DNA from 2 places in the Streptomyces sp. NPDC028314 genome. Region 1 is predicted to be linked to the other one. Evidence: riboswitches for the same ligand, from Rfam matches in the RefSeq annotation. Region 1 holds a riboswitch; the other holds the start of a gene.
The links. Region 1 has a riboswitch for cobalamin ahead of ACZ4TG_RS02765 (ABC transporter substrate-binding protein). Riboswitches for the same ligand answer to the same signal wherever they lie in the genome.
Positions count from the first base shown of each region.

Region 2: linked by a shared signal. The riboswitch ahead of cobN (cobaltochelatase subunit CobN) and the one ahead of ACZ4TG_RS02765 (ABC transporter substrate-binding protein) in region 1 are both predicted to bind cobalamin.

Region 1 covers NZ_JBVHTP010000001.1:610,144-614,543, forward strand. The annotation lists gene ACZ4TG_RS02755 (ABC transporter ATP-binding protein) at 1-261, opposite strand, end outside; gene ACZ4TG_RS02760 (FecCD family ABC transporter permease) at 258-1,322, opposite strand; gene ACZ4TG_RS02765 (ABC transporter substrate-binding protein) at 1,286-2,275, opposite strand; cobalamin riboswitch at 2,311-2,451, opposite strand; gene ACZ4TG_RS02770 (hypothetical protein) at 2,478-2,807, opposite strand; gene ACZ4TG_RS02775 (FxLYD domain-containing protein) at 2,853-3,254, opposite strand; gene ACZ4TG_RS02780 (TraR/DksA family transcriptional regulator) at 3,732-4,121, shown strand; tRNA gene ACZ4TG_RS02785 (tRNA-Trp) at 4,227-4,300, opposite strand.
Region 2 covers NZ_JBVHTP010000025.1:34,066-38,465, reverse strand. The annotation lists gene cobN (cobaltochelatase subunit CobN) at 1-1,787, opposite strand, end outside; cobalamin riboswitch at 1,827-1,953, opposite strand; gene cobG (precorrin-3B synthase) at 2,279-3,580, shown strand; gene ACZ4TG_RS37205 (precorrin-8X methylmutase) at 3,600-4,232, shown strand; gene ACZ4TG_RS37200 (precorrin-2 C(20)-methyltransferase) at 4,229-4,400, shown strand, end outside.

The DNA.
Region 1 (4,400 bases):
CGCCACCCGCCTGGCCCTGTCCTTGACGCCCAGCGACGCCGCGTCGACCCCGTCCAGCAGCACCCGGCCGGAGGCGGGGCGCAGGGTGCCGTAGACACAGCGCAGCAGGGTGGTCTTGCCGCTGCCGTTGGGCCCGACCACTGCGACGGTCTCGCCGGGCCGGGCGGTGAGGTCGATTCCGTGCAGCACCGTCTTGCCTTCGACCTCGTAACGGAGGGCCTCGACGCGGAGTTCCACCGGGCGTCCCGTCAGCAGGCTCATCCGGCCACCCCCTCGGTACGGGTGGACCTGCGCAGCATCCACAGGAAGAACGGCCCGCCGACGAGTGCCGTGACCACGCCGACGGGTATCTCCTGCGGCGCCGCGGCCGTACGGGCCGCCAGATCGGACAGTGTCAGGAACACCGCCCCGCCCAGCGCGGCCACCGGCAGCAGCGCCCGGTGTCCGGCGCCCACCGCCATCCGGGCGGCGTGCGGAACCATCAGCCCGACGAAGCCGATCGCGCCGCTGTAGGCGACCAGCACACCGATGACGAGGGAGGTGAGGACGAACACGGCGGCCCGGAACCGGGCCGTGTCCAGGCCGAGGGTGTGTGCGCCCTCCTCCCCGGCGAGCAGCAGGTCCAGCGGCCGGGCGAGGGCGAGGAGCAGGCCGGTGCCGAGGAGCAGCGCGGCCGTGGGCAGGGCGAGTTCGTCCCAGCGGGCACCGCCCAGCCCGCCGAGGGTCCAGAAGAGGACGCTGCGGATCTGGTCGGGGTGTGCCGCCAGCACCAGCACCAGGCTGGTGAGGGCCGACAGGATGTACTGGACGGCGACCCCGGCCAGGATCAGCCGGCCGGTGGTCATGGTGCCGCCGCGCCGCGCCATCGCGTAGACGGCGACGAGCGCGCCCATGGACCCGGCGAACGCCGCGAGCGGCACGCCCGCCCCGCCCGCGAATCCGAGGGTCCCCGTACCGAAGACGATCACCAGCACGGCCCCGGCCGACGCCCCCGAGGAGGCGCCGAGCAGGAAGGGGTCGGCGAGCTGGTTGCGCACGAGGGCCTGCAGGACGGTGCCCGCCACGGCGAGTCCGGCGCCGACGACGGCGCCGAGCAGCACGCGCGGCATCCTGACGTCCCACACGATCGAGCCGAAGGCCCCGCCGCCCGGTCCGGGGCCCGCGAGCACGATGTCGAGCACCTGGCCGGGGGCGATCCGTACCGGTCCCAGGGCGAGGCCCGCGACGGCGGACGCGATGAGCGCCGCGGCGAGGAGCACGAGGGCGGCCGGGGTACGGCGCGAGCTCACGCGGCGTCGGGGTGCAGCTGGCGGCCCAGGGATTCGACGGCGTCGGGGACGCGTACTCCGAGCACGGCCGAGGACAGCGGCAGCACCACGAACCGCTGGTTCTTGACGGCGGGAACCTGCGCCAGGGCCGGGTCGTTCAACAGGCGCTGCTTCTTGGCCTCGACGGTGGTGCCGCCGTAGTCGAAGATCAGGACGACCTCGGGTGCCCGCTCGATGACCTTCTCCCAGGCGACGTCGCCGAAGGTGTCCTTGAGGTCGGCGAACACGTTCGTCCCCCCGGCGAGGGAGACGATCTCGTTGCCGATGCCGTTGCCTCCCGAGGTGAAGGCGGAGGCCTCGCCCGAGTCGTAGACGAAGACGGACGGCTTGGCCTTGTCCTTCACCCGCGCGGTGACGGCCTCGATGCGGTGCTGCTCGTCCGCGATGAGCTCGGCGCCGCGCTCCGGTACGCCGAAGGTGTGCGCCACTTCGGTGATCTCGGTCTTGAGCTGGTCCAGCCCGACCGGCCCCTGGGTGCAGTACTCCACGCTGAGACGGGAGTTGACGCCGGACCCGGCCAGTCCCTCGCGGTCGCGGCCCTGCGCCTTGTCGAAGGCGCTGGCGTAACCGCCGTACACGAAATCGGGGTTGGCGCCGAGGAGGACCTCCTTGGAGGGGTACTCCTTGGCCAGCACCTTCGTCTTCTCGTACGCGGGCCGGTAGGCGGGCAGGACGGCGTCGTCCAGGTAGGCGGTGCCGACCAGTTTCCGCTCCAGTCCCAGGGCCAGCATGATCTCGGTGGTGTGCTGGTTCAGGGTGACCACGCGCTCGGGCGGGACCTGGTAGGTGGTGCTGACACCGCAGTTGGCGACGGTGTACGGGAACCCGGGCACGGCGCCGGCGCGCGCGGCGGCGTCCTTCCCGCCCGGCGAACCCCCGCAGGCGGCAAGGGGCGCGAGCAGCGCGAGGGGTATGAGCGAGCGCAGAACAGCGCGGGAACGCGGCATGGCGAAGCCTCTCCGGGGGATCCTCGTCCCCGGTCGAAGTGAAGAGGCGGTGCGTCAGTGTCTGACTCCCGGATCCGCGCGGGGCGGATTCCGGTCACAGTGGCGGGACCGCACCGGATTCGCACCGGTTTCCTGTCCTGCACCGCCTGGGAGAACCCTGCCAAGTCTGCCAGACGCCCGGGTGCGGACCGGGCGAGCGCTCTCAGAACCCGTCGGGGTCGGGCGGGGCGGGCAGGTAGACGTGGGGCTCGTCGCCCTCCCAGCTGAGCAGCGGGGTTTCCTCGCCGAGCACGAGTTCGTCGGGGTCCGCCACCCCGGCCCGGCGCAGGAGTTCGATCACGTCCGCGTCACTGTGGGCCAGGCCCAGGACCTGCTCCCGATCCGGGGCCCGGGGCTCCCCCTGCTCCTGGGGCTGGGCCTGCTCTTGGGCCTGCTCCTGGGCCAGGCCCGGGTCCTGCTCCTGGACGCGGATGGTGACCCTCCGGCCGCCCGAGACGGAGATCCGGTGCACGACGATCGGCGCATGCTCCATGCCACCACGATGCGGCGGGAGGTCTCCGGTCGCATCCGGGCCGGGTCAGGAGGCGTAGCGGGTCACGTCCGTGATCCGGCAGCTGATCCTGTCCTGGATCTGCTCCAGCCCCTGCGCCGTGGTCCGCGCGCTCTGCCCCGGCGCGAGGTTGTTCGAGAACGCGGCGGCCTCGCCGAGCCGCTTGTTCGACGCGTCGACGAACTCCACGCTGATGATGTAGCTGCTCGACTTGGAGGACCGGTTGGTGATCAGCAGCTCGGCGCTCCCCCAGCCCGTGTCCGGGTCGAGCTCGCACCCGGTGATCTTCACGTCGCCCGCGGGCCCGGTGGTCGCCGGCCTCTCACCGGCCGACGGGGTGAGCGTCCCCGAGACCGACGGGCTCGGCGGCACGGCCGGGCGCCGGTCGGGTTCTCCTCCGCCGGACACGGTCAGGAGGGCGCCGATCACGCCGATGAGCAGCAGCAGACCAATGGCCCCCAGGCAGGACAGCCCGATGATCCGGCCGGTGCTGCCCTTCCTCGGAGGCGGCGGAGACCCCCACGACGCTCCGGGCGGCTGCGGTGTTCCGTATCCCGGCGGAGGCCGCTGACCCCAGCGGGGAGGCTCCTGTCCCGGCGGTGGCGACTGGTCCGACATGCATCCACCCTGGGGCCGCGGCTTCCCGCGCGCATCCGGACACCGTGCGCCCGGACCGTCGGCCGGCTCCGCCCCATCCGGAACCTCTCCTGTCACATGGCTACCCGCAGACCCGCAGCAGTGCATATGGTGTGGCCCCGGACCATCCCGGGCGCACGCCCCTCCCGGCCTCCCCACGGGAGGGCTGCTGCGTGTCCGCAGGTCAGCGCCGGTCTCTCGGCATTCGGCCGTGGCCACCGCGCTCATGGAGCGCGGAATGCACACCCCCGCCCCGACGTTGTCGCACGCATGAGCGGTACGCCCGATCCTCCCCCTTCCGCTACGGACTTCCCCTCGGTCGTCCGTGAACGGATCGCGGCCGAGCAGGCCTCGACACGTGCGCAGATCGCGGCCTTGAGGCGCGACTTCGACGGCATCGTCGAGGCGAACGCCCTCGTGGCGGTCGACGACGAGCACGATCCGGAAGGGTCCAGCACCGCTTTCGAGCGTGCCCATGTCGCAGCCCTGCTCGCCCAGGCCAACGCGTACCTGGGGGAGCTGGACCACGCACTGGACCGCCTGGAGCAAGGCGTCTACGGGCGGTGTGAGGGGTGCGGCGAGCCGATACCGGAGGCCCGCCTGGAGGTACGCCCGGCGGCGACGACATGCGTACGCTGCGCCGAGGCCGGCCGCGGCTGACCGAAGCCGGGGCGGTGACCTCGACGCCGGGAGATGACGAACGCCCAGCTGGGAAGAGGTCTCCCACCTGGGCGTTCTGCGCATCCACGCTGGTGCTGCTTCTTGCAGGGGCGGCAGGAGTCGAACCTGCGACCTACGGTTTTGGAGACCGTTGCTCTGGCCAGCTGAGCTACACCCCTTCGGCGAGACCAACCATGACATGGCTCGGCCCGAAGATCCACCGAATTCGGTGGTCAACTGGGGGAATTTCCGAGCGCGTACGGGTGCCCCGGAGGTCCG
Region 2 (4,400 bases), on a different contig from region 1:
CGGGCGATGTCGCCGTACGACTCCGCGCGGGCCATCGGCGGCACCAGGTGGTCGACCAGGGTGGCGTGCACCCGGCGCTTGGCCTGGGTGCCCTCGCCCGGGTCGTTGACGAGGAACGGGTAGATGAGGGGGAGGTCGCCGAGCGCGGCGTCCGGGGCGCAGGACGCGGACAGGCCCGCGTTCTTGCCCGGCAGCCACTCCAGGTTGCCGTGCTTGCCCAGGTGGATCATCGCGTCGGCGCCGAAGCCGCCGTCCTCGGCGCGGGCCTGGATCCAGCGGTACGCGGCCAGGTAGTGGTGCGAGGGCGGCAGGTCCGGGTCGTGGTAGATCGCGATCGGGTTCTCGCCGAAGCCGCGCGGCGGCTGGATCAGGATGAGCAGGTTCCCGCGGCGCAGCGCCGCCAGGACGATGTCGCCCTCGGGGTTGGCCGAGCGGTCGACGAACATGTTGCCCGGCGCCTCGCCCCAGTGCTCCTCGACCTGCTCGCGCAGCTCCGCGGGAAGCTGCCCGTACCACCGCTTGTAGTCGGCGGCCGGGATGCGGACGGGGTTGCGGGCGAGCTGCTCCTCGGTGAGCCAGTCCTGGTCGTGGCCGCCGGCCTCGATCAGGGCGCGGATCAGCTCGTCGCCGTCACCGGAGACCAGGCCCGGGATCTCCTCGACGGGGCCGAAGTCGTAGCCGCCCGCGATGAGGGTGCGCAGCAGTTCCACGGCGCTTGCGGGGGTGTCGAGGCCGACCGCGTTGCCGATGCGGGAGTGCTTGGTCGGGTAGGCCGACAGGACCAGCGCGATCTTCTTGTCCCGGCGCTCGATGTGCCGCAGCCGGGCGTGGCGTACGGCGATCCCCGCGACCCGCGCGGCCCGCTCGGGGTCCGCCACGTAGGCGGGCAGGCCGTCCTCGTCGAGCTCCTTGAAGGAGAACGGGACGGTGATCAGCCGGCCGTCGAACTCCGGCACCGCGACCTGGGTGGCGGCGTCGAGCGGGGACAGGCCCTCGTCGTTCTCCTCCCAGGCGCTGCGGGAGCCGGTCAGGCACAGGGCCTGGAGGATCGGCACGCCGAGCGCGGCGAGCGCCCCCGCGTCCCAGGACTCGTCGTCGCCGCCGGCCGAGGCCGTCGCGGGGCGGGTGCCGCCCGCCGCGAGGACGGTGGTGACGATGGCGTCCGCGGACTCCAGCTCGGCGATCAGCTCCGGCTCCGGCGTGCGCAGGGAGGAGACGTACAGGGGGACCGCCTGGGCCTCCTGGGCCTCGACGGCCTCGCAGAGGGCGTGCACGAAGCCGGTGTTGCCGCTCATCTGGTGGGCGCGGTAGTAGAGCACCGCGATCCGCGGGCCCTCGGTCCGCTGCGGGGTGCGCTCCAGCGGGCCCCAGGTGGGGGCCGCGGCCGGGGGCTCGAAGCCGTGTCCGGTGAGCAGGACGGTGTCGGAGAGGAACCGCGCCAGCTGGTCCAGGTTGGCCGGGCCGCCGTGCGCGAGGTAGCCGTGTGCCTCGGCGGCGATGCCGATCGGGACGGTCGAGGCCTCCATCAGCTGGGCGTCCGGGGCCTGTTCGCCGGTCAGCACCACGACCGGGCGGTGCTGGCCGGGGGCCAGCAGCAGGTCGAGGCCGTCCTGCCAGGCGCGCAGGCCGCCCAGGAGGCGTACGACGACCAGGTCGGCCCCCTCCAGGAGGCCGGGCAGGTCGTCCAGGGGAAGGCGGGAGGGGTTCGCGAACCGGTATGGGACGGGGCCGTCCGCGGCGCGGGCGCTGAGCAGATCGGTGTCGGACGTCGACAGCAGCAGGATCATGCGGCGGCAGCCTTCCTCGGGGTTTCCGCGCCCCGGGCAGTGAGGACAGCGGGAGTTCCTGACTCACCCCGCCGATCGCTCCGCGGGGTTCACAGTGGCGGGACCGCGCCGGAATCTCACCGGGCTTCCTCCCATGTCGCCGTCCTCGGCGACGGCGGGCCGTTTGGCCTGCCGAAAGGTCATCCTAGGCGGCCGTGGCGCTGCGCTGGCTCGGCGGGGTGGGGTGGGCGGTTGGGCGCGGCGCCGTTGCCGGGGCTCTGCCGTGATGCTGCGCTGGCTCGGGGTGGTGGGTTGCCGGGTGCGGCGCCGTTGCCGGGGCTCTGCCCCGGACCCCGCGCCTCAAACGCCGGCGAGGCTGGAGGTGCCTGGCGGGGTTGGATGTGCCTGGCGGGGTTGGATGTGTCCGGCGGGGGTGGATGTGCCTGGTGGGGCTGGGCGGGGTGGTGACGGACACAGGTCGGGGCGTCGTAATGGTGGGTATGCTCGCGGCCATGCCCACGCCCCCCTCCGACGCATCGCGGGACGAACCCGTCATACGGGACCGTGGCGACGCCTGCCCCGGCGCGCTGCGGCTGCATGCGGCGGACGACGGGTTCCTGGCGCGGGTCCGGATTCCGGCGGGCCTGCTCACGGCCGGCCAGGCGGACGCGCTGGCGCTCGCCGCCGACCGGTTCGGGGACGGGCACCTGGAGCTGACCTCGCGCGGCAACGTCCAGCTCCGCGGGCTCGCGGACGGCTGCGGCGGTGCGCTGGCGGAGCTGCTGGACGCGGCGGGCCTGCTGCCCGCGCCGGGCCACGAGCGGGTACGGAACATCGTGGCGACCCCGCTGTCCGGACTGGAGGGCCCTGCCCGGCCCGACGTGCTGCCCTGGGCCGTGGAGTTCGACCGGCTGCTGTGCGCCGGCTCCCGGGCGACCGCCCTGTCCGGGCGGTTCCTGTTCGCCTTCGACGACGGGCGCGGCGACGTGGCCGCGCTGGGCCCCGACGTGACCGTGCTCGGCAGGCCGGACGGCCGGGCGCTGGTCCGCCTGGGCCGGGCCGCCGACGCCGTGGAGCTGGCGGCGGCGGACGCCCCCCGGGCGGCGCTGCTGGCCGCCGGATACTTCCTCGACACCGCCGAGGCGGCCGGCACCCGCGCCTGGCGGGTGTCCGAACTGCCCCCCGAACACCCCCTGGAGGCGGCGGAGTTCGCCCGGCGGCTCGAAGCCGCCGGGATCGCGGCCGAGCCCTGTGGCGAGGTGGCCTGGCCGTACGCGCCCCCGCCCCGGCCGGGGGGCGCCGGCGGCCGCGCGGCCCTGTGCGTACTGCCGCCGCTGGGACGGCTGAGCTCCGCCCAGTGGCGGGTCCTCGCGGAGGTGGCCGGCGAGGGGCGCGGCGAGCTGCGCGTCACCCCGTGGCGCAGCGTCGTGCTGCCCTCGGCCGATGCCCGGCGGCCGGCCCCCGGCGCGGACCGCATCGAGGGCGCCGGGCTGGTCACCGCCCCGGACAGCCCCTGGGAGACCGTCACCGCCTGTACGGGACGGCCCGGTTGCGCCAAGTCCCTCGCGGACGTGCGCGCCGACGCGCGGGCCGTCGCGGAGCGGGCGCGCGGGCCGCTGCCCGTGCACTGGTCAGGCTGCGAGCGGCGCTGCGGGCATCCGCGCGGCGCCGCCTGGGTGGACCTGGTCGCCACCCCGGCCGGGTACCGGGTCGCCGCACCGGGCCGCCCCGTACGGCAGGACGTACCGGCCACCGAACTTGCACAGGCCCTCGCGGCCGCCCGTCAGACCCCCGAAGCCCCCGAACCGCAGTGAAGAAATGAGCGAGTGCACCGTGTTTGAGTACGAGAAGGACGGCGCGGCCATCTACCGCCAGTCCTTTGCCACGATCCGCGCCGAGGCGGATCTCTCCGGGCTGCCCGCATCGGTCGCCCAGGTCGCGGTGCGCATGATCCACGCCTGCGGGATGACCGACCTGCCCCAGGACCTGGGCTACACCCCGGAGGTCGTACTGCGGGCGCGCGCCGCCCTGGAGGCCGGCGCGCCCGTCCTCTGCGACGTACAGATGGTCGCCAGCGGGGTCACCCGCAAGCGGCTGCCGGCCGGCAACGAGGTCGTCTGCACCCTCTCCGACCCGGCCGTGCCGGAGCTCGCCGCGAAGATGGGCACCACGCGCAGCGCCGCCGCGCTCGAAGTCTGGCGCGACCGGGGCCTGCTGGAGGGCTCGGTGATCGCCGTGGGCAACGCCCCGACCGCGCTGTTCCGGCTGCTGGAGATGATCGAGGAGGGTGCCCCGCGCCCCGCCGCCGTCATCGGCGTCCCCGTCGGCTTCATCGGCGCGGCCGAGTCCAAGGACGCGCTCGCCGCGCACTCCTCGGGGCTCGACCACCTGATCGTCCGGGGCCGGCGCGGCGGCAGCGCGATCGCCGCGGCGGCCGTCAACGCCATTGCGAGCGTGGCCGAATGAGCGCCGAAGCGAGGACTGCGGGCAAGCTCTACGGGGTCGGGCTCGGTCCCGGCGACCCGTCCCTGATGACCCTGCGCGCCGTCGAGGTGATCGCGGAGGCGGACGTCGTCGCGTACCACTCGGCCCGCCACGGCCGCTCCATCGCCCGCTCGATCGCCGCGAAGCACC